DNA from 3 places in the Rhizobium sp. N621 genome. Region 2 is predicted to be linked to each of the others. Evidence: riboswitches for the same ligand, from Rfam matches in the RefSeq annotation. Region 2 holds a riboswitch; each other region holds the start of a gene.
The links. Region 2 has a riboswitch for cobalamin ahead of bluB (5,6-dimethylbenzimidazole synthase). Riboswitches for the same ligand answer to the same signal wherever they lie in the genome.
Positions count from the first base shown of each region.

Region 1 (5,499 bases), 1.5 Mb from region 2:
CTCTTGCACCTCTAGTCGCTAGAGGATGTAGGGGGGATGCTTCTGTTTGACAAGGAAGCGGATATGGCTGAGACGAGCGTGACACGATACAGGGTCGGCGGCATGGATTGCGCCGCCTGCGCGAGCAAGATCGACACCGCAGTCAGGCGCATAGCAGGCGTTGCCGATGTCACCGTCTCGGTGGTGACAGGCACCATGATCGTCCGGCATGACGGCAGCAGCGATCTCAAGGCAGTCGAGAGGAAGGTGACGGGGCTTGGTTATTCCGTCTCGCCCTTTACCGGAAATGCGACGCCCGCGCGTGAAGGCCGCCCGCACCATCATCACGATCATGCCGCTCATGGCCATGGAGATCACGACCGTGCCGGGCATGATCACGACCATGCCCATGACGAGAAGGAAATCGAAGGCCTGCATGGGCACGACCATGCGCTGATGACCGGTCCTTGGTGGCGGAGCAGGAAAGGCCGCCTGACCATTTTTTCGGGTGCGGCACTCGTTGTCGCCTATGCCGTCGGCCATCTGGTGCCGGCGATCGCGTCCTATGCCTTCTTGGTCGCGATACTGGTCGGTCTGCTGCCGATTGCGCGGCGAGCCGTCATGGCGGCTTTGTCAGGCACGCCGTTTTCGATCGAGATGCTGATGACGATCGCCGCCGTCGGCGCCGTCGTTATCAATGCGGGCGAGGAAGCGGCAACGGTCGTATTCCTGTTCCTCGTCGGCGAGCTGCTCGAAGGCGTGGCGGCGGGCAGGGCGCGTGAAAGCATCCAGTCGCTGACGGCCCTGGTGCCGAAGACCGCGCTGCTCGAAGACAATGGGCAGATGCGCGAGGTGCCGGCGGAAAGTCTTGCCGTCGGCGCGGTCATCATGGTTCGTCCCGGCGACCGCATCTCTGCCGACGGCGTCATCGTATCAGGCGAGAGCGCGATCGACGAGGCTCCGGTGACGGGCGAGAGCACGCCGGTGCGTAAGGGCGTCGATGCCGTCGTCTATGCCGGTACGGTCAATGGCGATGCGGTGCTCAGGGTTCGCGTCACGGCAGCCGCTGCCGACAATACCATTGCTCGCGTCGTCAAGCTGGTGGAAGAAGCGCAGGAATCGAAGGCGCCGACGGAGCGGTTCATCGATCGGTTTTCGCGCTACTACACGCCAGGTGTCGTCGTCGTCGCCGCACTGGTCGCGGTCATTCCGCCGCTGTTTTTCGGCGGCGCGTGGAGTGAATGGATCTACAAAGGCCTTGCCATCCTGCTGATTGGCTGCCCCTGCGCCCTTGTCATCTCGACGCCGGCGGCGATCGCCGCTTCGCTGTCGGCGGCCGCACGGCGCGGATTGCTGATGAAGGGCGGCGCGGTCCTGGAGACGCTCGGCAAGGTGACGATGGTCGCCTTCGACAAGACGGGCACGCTGACGGAAGGCAAGCCTCGGGTCACCGACATCCTTTCCTTCGGATTGAGCGAGGCGCAGCTCCTGTCGCGCGCGGCTGTGCTCGAGCAGGGCTCCAGCCATCCGCTGGCACTGGCGATTCTCCACCGCGCCAAAGCGGACGGCGTGCCCGTGCCGCCCGCCTTCGAACTGGAAGCGCTGCCGGGCAAGGGTGTCACCGGCAAAGTCGGCGGCGAGACAGTGGATCTCTTGTCGCCGCCTGCCGCACGCGAGCGTGGGGCGCTCAACGCGGAACAGGAGGCGCGTATTGCAGGGCTCAATGATGACGGCAAGAGCGTATCGGTGCTGCTCGTCAATGGCGCTGCGGCCGGCCTGATCGCCATGCGCGACGAGCCGCGCGAGGATGCCGAAGTGGGGCTCTCGGCGCTCAAGGCGGCCGGTGTCAAGGCGATGATGCTGACGGGCGACAACAAGCGGACGGCGGCCGCCGTCGCCGGCATGCTCGGCATCGACTGGCGCGGCGAGATGATGCCCGAGGAAAAGCAGCGGGTCGTCGGTGAATTGAAGCGCGAAGGTTTCGTCGTCGCCAAGGTCGGCGACGGCATCAACGACGCGCCGGCGCTCGCCGCCGCCGACATCGGCATCGCCATGGGTGGCGGCACGGATGTGGCTCTGGAGACGGCCGATGCCGCCGTGCTGCACGGACGCGTCGGCGACGTGGCGCGGATGATCGCGCTTTCCAAGCGCACGATGCGCAATATCTTGCAGAATATCACCATCGCGCTCGGGCTGAAGGCTTTCTTTCTGGTGACCACGATCGCCGGCATTACCGGGCTCTGGCCGGCGATCCTCGCCGATACCGGCGCCACCGTGGTGGTGACGATCAATGCGCTGCGATTGCTTCGGATAAAGGTATGAACCCGACTGGCGGCGGGAAGACTGCCGATTCCGGCCTACCCGGGGAATCGAAAATAGCGGAGCCGGCCATCTGCCGGCTCTCAGTTTGCTGACAAAGTCTCCTCCATCATGTTCCGCCTTGTGCCGAGCATCTAACCACCGCAACTATCAGGCAGGAAAACGGTTTAATTTTCAGATGCTTAATTGGACGTGCGCAGATCCTCGGCACAAGGCCGAGGATGACGTCGCGGGTTGCAGTGCTTTGTCAGCAGCCTAGGAGCCAGCTTGTCGGCCGGTTCACGTCGAGGCCTTCTCCACAGCCTGTTTTCGTTAAGCTTTCGTTATCCCTGTTTTTCACAGGAATACAGCGATTTCAAACCTGCCGTAACGCAATGCACAAACCATCCGTTGACGTGAATTTGGATTCGCGTACTATATCTAGTGTTCGAGGTTCCCTCGATTCGTGAGGATTGAGGGCTAAGACGGGAATACGGTGCGTGGCGCCATCATGGCGCGGCGATGCCGGAGCTGCCCCCGCAACTGTAAGCGGCGAGCAACTGCCCGATTTCAGGTCACTGAGGCATGATGCCTTGGGAAGGCTGGGGCAGAGTGCTTCGACCCGTGAGCCAGGAGACCTGCCTCGAACGAAACGTCCACGGGCGGGGTGTCCGGAAGGTCGCGTCTACGAAGGCGGAATGAATCCGCGTCTGTTGCGCTGCCCCGAACGTCCGCATGAGCACTTCGGGGTTTGAAGTCATGTCGAGAACATCAAGGCCGTCGCCCGCGCACATCCTGCGAGGGATGATATCAGGCGTTTAAAGCGCCAACCTTGCCACATCATTGTCAAGCATTGTCCCGGACGCCGTACGGCGCCCGATCCAGCCCTGCGTCCTGAATCCATTGACATCACGAGGAACATGATGAGCGTTACCGTTTACAGCAAGCCGGCCTGCGTCCAATGCACCGCCACCTACCGCGCCCTCGACCGCCTGGGCGTGGACTATGAAATCGTCGATATTTCCCAGGATGCCGCAGCGCTCGAACGTGTGCGCGGCATGGGCTACATGCAGGTTCCGGTCGTGGTTGCCGGCAGCCAGCATTGGGCGGGTTTCCGACCCGACATGATCAGCGCGCTTTCCTGAGCTGAGAAAAGCGATGGGGCTGATCGTCTATTATTCCAGCCGATCCGGAAATACCCATCGTTTCGTCGAGAAGCTGGGGCTGCGCGCGGCGCGCATTCCCCTTGGCGCTGAGGACATCCATATCCGGGAACCTTATGTGCTGATCTTGCCTACCTATTGCGGCGACGGCGGCCCCGGGATCGTAAAGGGAGCCGTGCCCAAGCCGGTGATCCGCTTCCTCAACGATGCGGAAAACCGCTCCAACATCCGCGGCGTGATTGCCGCGGGCAACAGCAATTTCGGCGAGACCTACGGGCTAGCCGGCGATGTCATCTCGAAGAAGTGCCAGGTGCCGTATCTCTACAGGTTCGAGCTTCTGGGAACGGCCGAGGATGTCGCCAATGTCAAAGACGGGATGGGACGATTTTGGACACGGGAACAAATCTGACGCGGGATGCGGGCGCAAAACCGCTGAAGGCGGCTGAAACGCTCGATTATCACGCGCTGAACGCGATGCTGAACCTCTATGACGATGACGGCAAGATCCAACTCGACAAGGATCGCATGGCGGCCAGGCAATATTTCCTGCAGCATGTGAACCAGAACACCGTGTTTTTTCACAATCTTCGAGAAAAGCTCGATTACCTCGTCACTGAGGGCTATTACGAGCAGGAGGTGCTCGACCAATATTCCTTCAATTTCGTCCGCGACCTTTTCGATCGGGCCTATGCCAGGAAATTCCGTTTTCCCACTTTCCTCGGCGCTTTCAAATATTATACCAGCTACACGCTGAAGACCTTCGACGGAAAGCGTTATCTCGAGCGCTATGAGGACCGCATCTGCATGGTGGCGCTGACCTTGGCGCGGGGCGACGAGGCCCTTGCCCGCGACATGGTCGACGAGATCATTTCCGGCCGTTTCCAGCCGGCGACGCCGACCTTTCTCAATGCCGGCAAGAAGCAGCGCGGCGAACTGGTTTCCTGTTTCCTGCTGCGGGTCGAGGACAATATGGAATCGATCGGCCGGTCGATCAATTCGGCGCTGCAATTGTCGAAGCGCGGCGGCGGCGTGGCGCTGTCGCTGACAAATATCCGTGAGGCCGGCGCGCCGATCAAGCAGATCGAGAACCAGTCGTCGGGTATCATTCCGGTGATGAAGCTGCTCGAAGACAGTTTCTCTTATGCCAACCAGCTCGGTGCCCGTCAGGGAGCCGGCGCCGTTTATCTCAACGCTCATCACCCCGACATTATGCGCTTCCTCGACACCAAGCGCGAAAATGCCGACGAGAAGATCCGCATCAAGACGCTGTCGCTCGGTGTCGTCGTGCCCGACATCACCTTCGAACTCGCGAGAAACAATGAGGATATGTATCTGTTCTCGCCTTACGACGTGGAGCGCGTCTACGGCGTGCCTTTCACGGAGATTTCGGTGACGGAAAAGTACCGGGAGATGGTGGCGGATGCTCGCATCTCGAAGAAGAAGATCAAGGCGCGCGAATTCTTCCAGGTGCTCGCCGAAATTCAGTTCGAGAGTGGTTATCCCTACATCATGTTCGAGGACACGGTGAACCGGGCGAACCCGATTGCCGGGCGCATTTCGATGAGCAATCTCTGCTCCGAGATCCTGCAGGTCAGCGAGGCAAGCGAATACAATGACGACCTCTCCTACAAGCATCTCGGCAAGGATATTTCCTGCAATCTTGGCTCGCTGAACATTGCCGCAGCCATGGATTCCGCCGATTTCGGCAAGACGATCGAGACCTCGATCCGGGCGCTGACGGCCGTTTCCGACATGAGCCATATTGCCTCGGTGCCGTCGATCGAGAAGGGCAATGACGAGAGCCATGCGATCGGGCTCGGCCAGATGAACCTGCACGGCTATCTCGCCCGCGAGCGCATCTTCTACGGTTCGGAGGAAGGCGTCGATTTCACCAACATCTATTTCTATACGGTGACCTATCACGCGATCCGCGCCTCGAACCTGCTGGCGGTCGAACGCGGCACAAGCTTCAAGGGCTTCGAAAATTCGAAATATGCCTGCGGCGACTATTTCGACAAATACACCGAGCAGGAATGGAAGCCGGCGACCGAGAAGGTGC
Region 1 covers NZ_CP013495.1:3,996,654-4,002,152, reverse strand. The annotation lists gene AMK00_RS19200 (heavy metal translocating P-type ATPase) at 64-2,301, shown strand; cobalamin riboswitch at 2,712-2,937, shown strand; gene nrdH (glutaredoxin-like protein NrdH) at 3,201-3,422, shown strand; gene nrdI (class Ib ribonucleoside-diphosphate reductase assembly flavoprotein NrdI) at 3,436-3,849, shown strand; gene nrdE (class 1b ribonucleoside-diphosphate reductase subunit alpha) at 3,828-5,499, shown strand, end outside.
Region 1: it holds a riboswitch for cobalamin, as region 2 does, so the genes downstream of both, nrdH (glutaredoxin-like protein NrdH) here and bluB (5,6-dimethylbenzimidazole synthase) in region 2, are expected to answer to the same signal.

Region 2 (5,499 bases):
GCTCGGCTGCCGCTATGACATCGTACCGATCGAGCAGCCGGTGACCGGCTTCAGCAGCTCGCTGTCCAACCTCTTCGAGGGTACGGAGAGCGGAATCACCGAGGAGAACTTGCAGAGCCGCGCGCGCGGCGTCATCCTGATGGCGATCTCCAACAAGTTCGGCGCGATGGTAGTGACGACGGGCAACAAGTCGGAAATGTCGGTCGGCTACGCCACGCTGTATGGCGACATGAACGGCGGCTTCAATCCGATCAAGGACCTCTACAAGATGCAGGTCTATGCGCTAGCCCGCTGGCGCAACGAGAATGTGCCGCCGGGCGCGCTAGGCCCGTCGGGTGAAGTGATTCCGCAGAATATCATCGACAAGGCACCATCGGCCGAGCTGCGTCCCGATCAAAAGGATCAGGATTCGCTGCCGCCTTATCCCGTTCTCGACGATATTCTCGAGTGCCTGGTGGAGAAGGAAATGGCTGTTGAGGAGATCGTCGCGCGCGGCCATGACGTAGCGACCGTTCACCGGGTCGAGCATCTGCTCTATCTCGCCGAATATAAGCGCCGGCAATCGGCGCCGGGCGTGAAGATCACCAAGAAGAATTTCGGCCGCGACCGGCGCTATCCGATCACCAATCGATTCCGCGATCGCTGACGCAATCGACATATCAGTGAGGCAACATGCGCAGCTCGGTCGAGATCTACAATGTGGGGACGGGCAGGGCTCGCGAGGTCTGGCAAACGGACAGGCTGGTGGAAGCGCCGAACTTCTCGCCTGATGGTTCCTACCTGCTGCTCAACGGCGACGGGCTGCTCTTCCGGCTGCCGCTCGATGGCGGCGAGGTGGTCAGGGTCGATACGGGCTTTGCCGTCAATTGCAACAATGATCACGGCATTTCACCTGATGGCACCGAAATCGTCATCTCGGACAAGACCGAATTCGGCAAGTCGGCCATCTATATCCTGCCGATCGAAGGCGGCACGCCGCGGCTCGTCACTGAAAACCACCCCTCCTACTGGCATGGTTGGTCGCCGGACGGGCGTCAGCTCGCTTATTGCGGCATCCGCGACGATCTCTTTGACATCTATACCATTTCCGTTGACGGCGGCGCCGAGACGCGGCTGACGCATGGCGAAGGCCGCAACGATGGACCGGATTATTCGGCCGACGGACAATGGATCTACTTCAATTCCAGCCGCACCGGGCTGATGCAGATCTGGCGTATCCACCCCGACGGCACGGGCCTCGAGCAGGTGACCTCGGACAATCAGGGCAATTGGTTCGCCCATCCGTCGCCGAAAAATGACAAGGTGCTGATCCTGTCCTATGACCCCTCGGTTTTCGATCATCCGCGCGATCTCGACGTGCGGCTGCGGCTGATGGACATGGATGGCGGCAACCTGAAAACGCTGTTCGAACTTTTCGGTGGGCAGGGCACGATCAATGTGCCCTGCTGGTCTCCTGATGGCGAAGAATTCGCTTATGTGCGCTATTTCCCGGCTGATTAAGCCGCTGCCGCCTTGCGCCGCGCGCCAGCGGCTTTCGCCAAGTCTTCCAGTACGGCGACCGACATGTCCCAGTCGATGCAGCCATCGGTGATCGACTGGCCGTAGACCAGCGGTTTGCCGGGGACGAGATCCTGGCGGCCGGCGACGAGGTTGCTCTCGATCATCATACCCTTGATGTGGCGGTTGCCGGCGGCGATCTGCGAGGCCACGGATTTGACGACGCGCGGCTGGTTCATCGGATCCTTGCGGCTGTTGGCATGGCTGGCATCGATCAGGATGCGCGGGGTCACGCCTAGCTTGACGGCCTCGCCGACCACAGCTTCGACATCGTCCGCTTCATAGTTCGGCTGTTTGCCGCCGCGCAGGATGATGTGGCAGTCCTCGTTGCCCTTCGTCGAGGCAATGGCGGCCTGCCCGTCCTTGGTGACGGCGGGGAAGTGATGCGGCTGCGATGCGGCCAGGATGGCGTCGAGCGCGACACGGACGCCGCCGTCGGTGCCGTTCTTGAAGCCGATCGGGCAGGAGAGGCCGGAGGCGAGCTGGCGATGGATCTGGCTTTCGGTCGTACGCGCGCCGATCGCGCCCCAGCTGACAAGGTCGGCAATGTATTGCGGCGTGATCGTCTCGAGGAATTCAACCCCAGCGGGCAGGCCCATTGCGTTGATGTCGAGCAGCAGGCGCCTGGCAATGCGAAGCCCTTCCTCGATGCGGTAGCTGCCGTCGAGATGCGGGTCGTTCATCAGACCCTTCCAGCCGACCGTGGTGCGGGGCTTTTCGAAATAGACGCGCATGACGATTTCCAGATCACTGGAGAAGCGCTGTCGCTGCTCGGCCAGCCGCGCGGCATATTCGCGTGCGGCAACCGGATCGTGGATGGAGCAGGGGCCGATGACGACGATCAGGCGGTCGTCTTCTCCCTCGAGGATCTGATGGATCGCATGACGGTTGCTGGTCACCGTCTCGCTGACGGCAACGGTTCGGGGGATTTCCGCGATGATATCTGCGGGTTTGGTGAGCGGGGTGATTTCGAGGATACGCAGATCATCAATGGTATCGGGCACGGCATGGCTCCTGTTTGGTCATACCGTGCGGAACAAAAAAGCCGCCAGGTAGACTAGCGGCTGTTCGGGTGGTCGTCGCGTCGAATTCAGTTACGCACGGGCCCGCATCCGCTGGGAGCAGCGGTACCAATAAAATCGCGAGGCGTAGACAGAAGTGACCGACATGCGGCGTGTTTAGCGTGGCGGCCTTCCGTTGTCACGCAGAATCTGCGGCCTGAAAGAGGGCTTGGGCGTGCAGCAGTCTCCAATGCATTTGCGAGCGTGGTCGTGACCGGCCGCCGCCTGTTCACCGGCACGTCAGGCGGAAAAATCGCTGTTTGCCTAACGGCCTCATCGGGCTCGGCTGCCTCCGCTTGCCCGCGAAGCGCTTTCCTGAAATAGATACCTCGTCAGGTGCCCGCTTTCACGCGGGAGAATCGGGAATCCGGTGCAAGACCGGAACGTGCCCAACGCTGTAAGGCCGACGCCCGCCGCTTCATCATGCCACTGGCTTTGGCCGGGAAGGCTGCGGCAGACGGATGACGCCAAGTCAGAAGACCGGCCTGGCAAGATAGACCCAACCCGCGCGGACGGCGGGCGGTTGCGTTGTTGGGGATTTGACGATGCGACCCTTTGTTGAGGATGCCCTGTCGGAGGCATCCGGTTTTTCTCCGGCCGAACGCGAGGCCGTGTATCACGCGATCCTGACCCGACGCGACGTGCGCAGCCAGTTCCTGCCCGATCCGTTGCCGGACGATGTCGTGGCGCGGCTTCTGATGGCCGCCCATCACGCTCCCTCCGTCGGCTTCATGCAGCCGTGGAACTTCATCCTGGTGAAAAGCGAATCCGTGCGCGCGCGTGTCCGGGACGCTTTTGCACAGGCCAACGAAGAGGCGGCACTGATGTTCGACGGCGAACGGCGGCAGGCCTACCGCTCCCTCAAGCTCGAAGGCATCGTGGAGGCGCCGCTCGGCATATGCGTGACCTGCGATCCCACCCGCGGCGGCAGCGTGGTGCTGGGACGGACGCACAATCCGCGGATGGATTCCTATTCGACCGTTTGCGCAATCCAGAATCTCTGGCTTGCGGCCCGCGCCGAAGGGGTCGGCATCGGCTGGGTCAGCATCTTTCGTGAAGGCGACCTGAAAACAATTCTCGGCATACCCGAGCATATCGAGGTGGTCGCGTGGCTCTGTGCCGGCTTTGTCGACCGGCTTTATGATGAACCGGAACTCTCGGTCAAAGGTTGGCGGCAGCGGCTACCGCTCGAGGAACTCGTGTTCCATGATGGATGGGGACGCAACGACCCTTAGCGATTACTGCTGTTGTGGTTGCGGGCCCGGCGTTGCCGGATTGGCAAGGTCGATCGAGCCCTGGTCGCCGGCAAGGAATTGCGGGCCGACCTGACGGACCTTGTTCTGCGTGGGGTCGTAGGGACGTTCGGGAACGGATGGCTGCGGCGGGGCTGGTGCTGCCGCGGTATCTTTCGCCGGCGGATTGGTGCGGACCGTCGTGATCGAGCCCTGCTGCGGCGGTTCGCTCAGGGCCTGTTTGCCGCGCATCTCCTCGTAATAGGCGGTGAGATTGCAGGCGCAGGAATTTTTTTCGCCAGGCGCGCGGTTCTTGTAGGCGAAGGCGTTCTTCATGGCGCTATAGGGCGCACCCGTTGCGGCCGAAATCATGTTCGAGGCTTCGGTGCTGGTCACGTCGCGATAAAAGAGCTCGGTCTCGATGCCGGGGCACATCTTGGCGCAGGTCTGGGCATCGCGGCCGAAATCGACCGAGGTGGTGTTCGAACTGATCGGGAAGAAGCCGCCGTCGCAGCTGCGAACGCAGATGGTGCTGACCGGCGAAAACATTTCGGTCCTCGGCAGACCATAACGCGGATCGGCCTCTTCACCGCCGCCGAGCGGGATGAATGTGTCGGTGCGCATCGCCTGTTCCTCTACGCTTGGGGCGGGCTCGCTGGCGCTGCGCTCTGTCGGGGCATAGAAATTTTCGCTGTTGCAGCCATTGCGTTCGAGTGCCGCCGTCAATTCTCGGCGCGCGTCGTCATCGCCGGCCTGGCTGCGCAGCTCGTTGCGGCGGTCCTGGAGATAGCGGATATTCTCGATCATCCGGGCTTCGGCGTCAGAAAGCTCGGCGCAAAAATCGGCATTCTCACCGCCGATCACGACCATGCTGCCTGAGGTGCAGCCATAGCTGCGCAGATCGTTGCGGACTTTGCGCAATTCGAGGTTTTGCTCGGCGATTGCGCTGGCGTATTGGCGGGCTTCCGGACCGTTATTGTTGCCGATCGATCGTGGTAGGTCGGCAAGGCGACCGCGCAAGTCATTGCAAATAGCGCTGCTCTGTGCGGCGGCCGGCGATGCCAGCGCAAGCACAAGAGCAAGAGACAGGTTTCGGCGTTTCACGGCGTTGTCCGGGAATGAGAAAGTGTCGATCGGTCAAAGGTGGCGTCCATCCGCCGTACCTTGTCTCTTAACGTGTTTCTCTTAATAAGCTTGGATCAATTCCTAGCGCATTTTCGAGATTTTATCCAGAAGATGCAGGTAATCCTCCGTCAGGTAAGTCGGCACAGCATTGCACCCGGAGGCGGACACTGGAGCCGTCAACAGCAGTTCCCTTCTTCATACGAATTGTTATTCTCGGCGCTCGTTCCTGTGGGGAATTGGCTTTCACTGAGGATGAAGCAATGCGCTACATGCTGATGCTGCATGCGGACGAAACTGCCGGGAACTCCATAGCGCCCGAGGACATGGCGCGTTTCATGGGGCAGATGTATGCCTATCAACAAGCGCTGGAGAAGGCGGCTGCGTTCGTCTCGAGCAATGCGCTCGTCAGCTCCTCTGAGGCCAGTCTCGTTCGTGTTCAAGGAAACGAGGTCAGCGTTCTGGACGGCCCTTATGCCGATGTTCGCGAACAGTTCGGTGGGTACTTTATCATCGACGTCGCCGAT
Region 2 covers NZ_CP013495.1:2,481,982-2,487,480, reverse strand. The annotation lists gene AMK00_RS12095 (NAD+ synthase) at 1-646, shown strand, start outside; gene AMK00_RS12090 (TolB family protein) at 673-1,500, shown strand; gene AMK00_RS12085 (3-deoxy-7-phosphoheptulonate synthase) at 1,497-2,561, opposite strand; cobalamin riboswitch at 2,936-3,121, shown strand; gene bluB (5,6-dimethylbenzimidazole synthase) at 3,164-3,853, shown strand; gene AMK00_RS12075 (DUF2865 domain-containing protein) at 3,857-4,954, opposite strand; gene AMK00_RS12070 (YciI family protein) at 5,236-5,499, shown strand, end outside.

Region 3 (5,499 bases), 130 kb from region 2:
GGTATCCACCTTTTCCGTCGAATGTTCGCCCTTATCTTCGTCCGCGCGTGCGGTACCCCCCTCTGCCCTGCCGGGCATCTCCCCCACAAGGGGGGAGATCGAGTCGCCGACAGGGCTTCTCCAAACAACTGATGTAGGGCGACGGTCTCGCTCCTTGCCGATCTCCCCCCCTGTGGGGGAGGTGTCCGGCAGGACAGAGGGGGGTGCTTCCGCAGAAGTGCCAGAAACCAGCCTCTTCCACTCCTCAGTTCCAACCAGCCCCCGCCCCGGCCACCAGATGCCAGCCTTCATCAAAGGCGCGGCCGGCGCCGGCTTCTCCGCCCCTGACAGCATCGCCGATGCATAAGTGAGAAAATCCCGCGCATTGGCGTCGCCGCCTTCGATCAGATAGGCCCAGAGCGCGTTGAGATCGTCGAGGTCAACATTGGAGAAAGGAACCAGCCCGGCATCCGGCTTGGCATCGCCAGGCAACACCGCGATCAGCGCACCGTTGCGGGTTGCCGCCGCATGCAACGCCTCCAGCGCATAGTGGAAGTAGCTCGCCCCACCCAGCGCCCGCACAACGATCAGCTTGGCGTGCCGGGCCGTTCGCTCGACATAGGTATCGACCGACATCGGATGCTTGAGGCTCATCAGGTTCGCGAGCCTCAGCGAATGCGACATCCCCTCACACTCGCGATAGGCGGCCGCGATCGCGGCAAGCTCGGTGTCGGCAGCCGACAGGAACAGGATATCGCCCGGCGACTGGCCGAGGTCGATCGCCTCCTCGCCGTCGCTGATCGTTCCCTGCTGGGCCAGAAGCAGATGCATCGATTATCCCTGAATGAGCGCTTCGATCGCTTTGCGCACCGCGTCCTGGTTCATTTCGTGCAAGCCGATGACGACAAGGCGCGTGCGGCGCGCCTCGCCCGCTGCCCAGGCGCGGTCGAAATACTGGTCAATGCGGCTGCCGACGGCCTGCAACTGCAGGCGCATTGGCTTGTTCGAAACGTCGATGAAGCCCTTGAGGCGCAGCACGTCATGCTCAGCGATGATGTCCTTCAGCTTCTCGACAAAGCCTGTCGGATCGGAAACGGCGCCGAGTTCGACAACGAAGCTGTCGAATTCGTCGTGGTCGTGCGGCGTCCCTTCCTCGTGCTCCAGCTCGTGATGGGACTTGCGGTTGGCGATATCGTCTTCCGTGCCGATGCCGAGGCCGAGCAACACGCCGGCCGGCACCTCGCCATTCATGGCCTCGATCATGACCGGCTTGCGGGCGACGCGGGAGGCAACTTCGCTCTTCACGCGGCCCAGGCCATCGCCATCGATCAGGTCGGTCTTGTTGAGCACGATGAGATCGGCGCATGTGAGCTGGTCTTCGAACAGCTCCTCAATCGGGCTCTCATGATCGAGCGAGTCGTCTTCGCTACGCGCCGCCTCGACCGCATCATGGTCGTCGGCGAAACGACCGGCGGCAACGGCCGCGCTGTCGACCACCGTAATGACGCCGTCGACGGTCACCTGGGTGCGGATATCAGGCCAGTTGAAGGCGGCGACCAGCGGCTGCGGCAGGGCGAGGCCGGAGGTTTCGATGACGATATGGTCGGGCCGCTGTTCGCGCTCCAGAAGCTTCGTCATCGTTGGGATGAAATCGTCGGCGACGGTGCAGCAGATGCAGCCATTGGTGAGTTCGATGATATCGTCCTCGCTGCAATTCTCCGCGCCGCAGCCCTTCAGCACCTCGCCATCGACACCGAGATCGCCGAACTCGTTGATGATAAGCGCAATCTTTTTGCCGCCGGCATTGGTGAGCAGGTTGCGGATCATCGTCGTCTTGCCGGCGCCGAGGAAGCCGGTGATGACGGTTGCGGGGATTTTCTGCTGGTTCATGGAACTTCAACCCTTCATTTTCAACGGCAGACCGGCCGCGATGAAATAGACTTCGTCGGCCTTCGCCGCGATTATTTGGTGCAGCCGTCCGGCATGGTCGCGAAAATCGCGCGCCATTCGATTGTCAGGCACGATGCCAAGGCCAACCTCGTTGGAAACAACGACGATCCGCGCCCTGGCGCTAGGCAGGAAATCGGCGAGCGCCGTAAACTCCGCTGGGATATCTCGCTCCTCCATTATCAGATTGGTCACCCAGAGCGTCAGGCAGTCGATCAGCACAATGCGCCTCTCGCCGTCGATGGCGGTAAGCTTCTCGACGAGATCGAGGGGCTCCTCATGCGTCGTCCAGGAGGGGCCGCGATCGGCCTTGTGCTGGGCAATACGCGTCCGCATCTCCTCGTCCCAGGCACGGCCGGTGGCGAGGTAGTGGCGCTCGAGGCCGCTTGCCATAACGAGATTTTCGGCAAAACGGGATTTGCCGGAGCGCGCGCCGCCGAGGATGAGGGTGGTGGTCATACTGAAGCGGCCTTCGGAGAGAAGATGTGGCCGTTAGCCGTCGAGGCTGTGACACCCGCATACTCGACATAAGCGGCCGAAATCACCGCACCGCCGCCACTGTATCGCACCACCGCAGGCGGCACTGAATTCGTTCGTTCAGCCAAAACAACCTCCGTGCTGGCAGCGGGTCTCTTGCCCAGGGTTGGGCTTTTCGCCCGGCACGGAAGGCAGGTCTCCTGGCTCGCGGTTATCGGCGGCGATCGGGGCGAACCGGAAGCCCGGTCGCCCCTGATCGTGCCAGCGGATCTGCCTCGCCTTCCCGGCTGCCTCGATGAAAAGGTGGACGATTCGTAGAGATAGAGGCGTCCGACCCCGGTTGATCACCATGCATTTCCAGTGGCTTTTCCGGCATGTCGCCCATCCCACCCGCCTGCACGATTGCAGCCCGCCAGCCGAAAGGGTTCGATGCCGGATGGAAGACCCTGACCGCTCTACAGTCGCGGGGTCGGCTGTGATGAAGGCGCCCGATGTGGGTCCGCCCCGTCACATTCCCTTTTCATCCGGAAAGCGAAATGCCGATCCGGAACCATCCGTTATTCCTCGGATGGTTAGGCAAGCCGGCGGGTGAAGTCAACCGACCTTCGCAAACACCTTCCCGCAACGTTGCGCGAAAGGCCAGCCAACACCACTGACTCTACCGGAAATATCGTCTTTTATCAGATGCTTACGTCATAAATATTTGACCCGCCGGTCGGCTTTTCGCCGCAATTGCGTTGCAAGGCAACCGCACCTCCGCCCTTGACCCGGCCTCTCCTCGCCTAGTTGTCTAGCCATGCTTATGAAATTGGATCGGCGCCGCCTGCGCACGCTGCGTGTTTTCTTCGATCCGGGGCGGCTGCGTGCGCTGACGCGCCGCAGCGAAGTTGGCCTGTCGCTGACAGGCGCCATCGTCGGCATCGCTTCGGGCCTTGCCGTGACCGGCATGAGCTATGTCTCCAACCAACTGCACCAGCTTGTTTTCGGCATCGCCGACAGCGACAGGCTGAGCGCGTCTGCCATCGAGGACAAGATGCTGCTGCTCACCGCCCCCGTCATCGGTGGCGCCCTGCTCGGCCTACTGCTCCTGGTCCTCGCCAAACGGCGCAAGAAACCAATGGTCGACCCGATCGAGGCGAACGCACTGCATGGCGGCCGCCTCTCCCTGACCGATAGCATCATCGTTGCCGTACAGAACCTGATCTCCAACGGCTTCGGCGCCTCCGTCGGCCTGGAGGCCGGCTATACCCAGCTCGCCGCCGGCATCGCCTCCAAATTCGGCCTGAAGCTGCAGCTACGCCGCTCGGACCTGCGCATCCTCGTCGGTTGCGGCGCGGCCGGCGCCATCGCCGCCGCCTTCAACGCGCCGCTGACGGGCGCCTTCTACGCCTTCGAGCTGATCATCGGCACCTATACCATCGTGTCGTTGACCCCGGTCGTCGTCTCCGCCCTCGTTTCAACCCTCATCGCAAGGTTGCTTGTCGAGGGCGATTTCACCATCGATATCGGCAGCTTCGGCTCGGTCGTGCCGGCCGATTATATCCCGGCGCTGCTGCTCGGCGTCTTCTGCGCCGGCGTTGGCATTCTCCTCATGCAGGGCGTAGCCTTCATCGAGGAGGTGGCGCGCAAAAGCTCGATCGCCCCGCCCTTTCGCCCGGCGCTCGGCGGCATCATCGTCGGGCTTCTCGCCATGATCTCCCCCCAGGTTCTTTCGGCCGGCCACGGCGCGCTGCATCTCAACCTGTCCCGCGACGTGGCGATCCCGGCGCTGATCGGTCTCTTCCTCCTGAAATCCCTTGCCTCGGCGATCTCGATCGGCTCCGGTTTCAGGGGCGGGCTGTTTTTCGCCTCGCTGTTCATGGGCGCCCTGCTCGGCAAGCTCTTTGCTTATTGCGCTCCCTATTTCGCCGATGCGACATTGACGCCGGTCATTTATGCCGTGGTCGGGATGAGTTCCCTGTCGGTCGCCGTCATTGGCGGGCCGCTGACGATGACCTTCCTGGCGCTCGAAATCACCGGTGATTTTCCGATCACGGCACTGGTTCTTGCCGCCGTCATCACCTCCTCGCTCGTCGTGCGCTCGACCTTCGGCTACTCCTTTGCCACATGGCGCTTCCACCTGCGCGGCGAAAGCATCCGCAGCGCCCACGACGTTGGCTGGATCCGCAATCTGACGGTGAACAAGCTGATGCGCGCCGACGTGAAAACGGCAAGGGCCGATATCTCGTTGGAGGAGTTCAAGAAGACCTTCCCGATCGGCTCAACCCAACGCGTCATTCTCGTTGAGGAGAACGACAAATATGCCGGTCTCGTGCTGGTGCCTGAGATCTACGCCAACCCGACCGACGCCCAGGACGAGAGCCAGACGCTTGCCGATTTCGTCCGCTACCGCAATGATTTCCTGCAGCCGCAGATGAATGCCAAGCAGGCGGCGGCGATCTTCGACAAGAGCGAAAGCGAAGCGCTCGCCGTCGTCAACAATCTGATCGAGCGCAAGGTGGTGGGACAGCTCAGCGAAAGCCACACGCTGCGCCGCTACAGCGAAGAACTCGACCGCCGCCGCCGCGAGGTGTCGGGCGAGATTTGAGCGAGCCTTAAGAAGCGGCGCCGGCAAGCCTGAAGACGTCGACTCTCTTGGAAACGCCACGCAGCTCGAAAGACCCGAGATAGTCGCAGGGCACGGCGCAGGTCGCTGCGAAGCTCTCCGACAGCAGCAGCGGCTGCTCAAGCGCTCCGCACAGCTTTTCAAGCCGCGAAGCCTCGTTGACGGCCCTGCCGATCACGGTGAAGTCCAGCCGGCCTTGGGCACCGACATTTCCGTAAAAAACCTCGCCGAGATGCAAGACGACATCAATCCCGATATCGGGGCCACCATTCAGCGTCCGTTCGCGATTGAGCTCCTCGTTTGCCCTCAGCAGGTTCTGCGCCGAAGCCAATGCGGCTTTGCAAGCCATTTGCGGATCCTCGGTGTCCGTCGGAAAGATTGCCAGCACGCTATCGCCCATGAACTTGAGGATCTCGCCGGAATTCTCCTCGACGTGCCGGTCGATCAGTTCGAAGTGCTCGTTGAGAAAGCCGACGATCTCCCCCGGCTGA
Region 3 covers NZ_CP013495.1:2,614,455-2,619,953, forward strand. The annotation lists gene cobN (cobaltochelatase subunit CobN) at 1-810, opposite strand, end outside; gene cobW (cobalamin biosynthesis protein CobW) at 814-1,869, opposite strand; gene cobU (bifunctional adenosylcobinamide kinase/adenosylcobinamide-phosphate guanylyltransferase) at 1,876-2,385, opposite strand; cobalamin riboswitch at 2,825-2,973, opposite strand; gene AMK00_RS12745 (chloride channel protein) at 3,200-4,990, shown strand; gene AMK00_RS12750 (adenylate/guanylate cyclase domain-containing protein) at 4,998-5,499, opposite strand, start outside.
Region 3: it holds a riboswitch for cobalamin, as region 2 does, so the genes downstream of both, cobU (bifunctional adenosylcobinamide kinase/adenosylcobinamide-phosphate guanylyltransferase) here and bluB (5,6-dimethylbenzimidazole synthase) in region 2, are expected to answer to the same signal.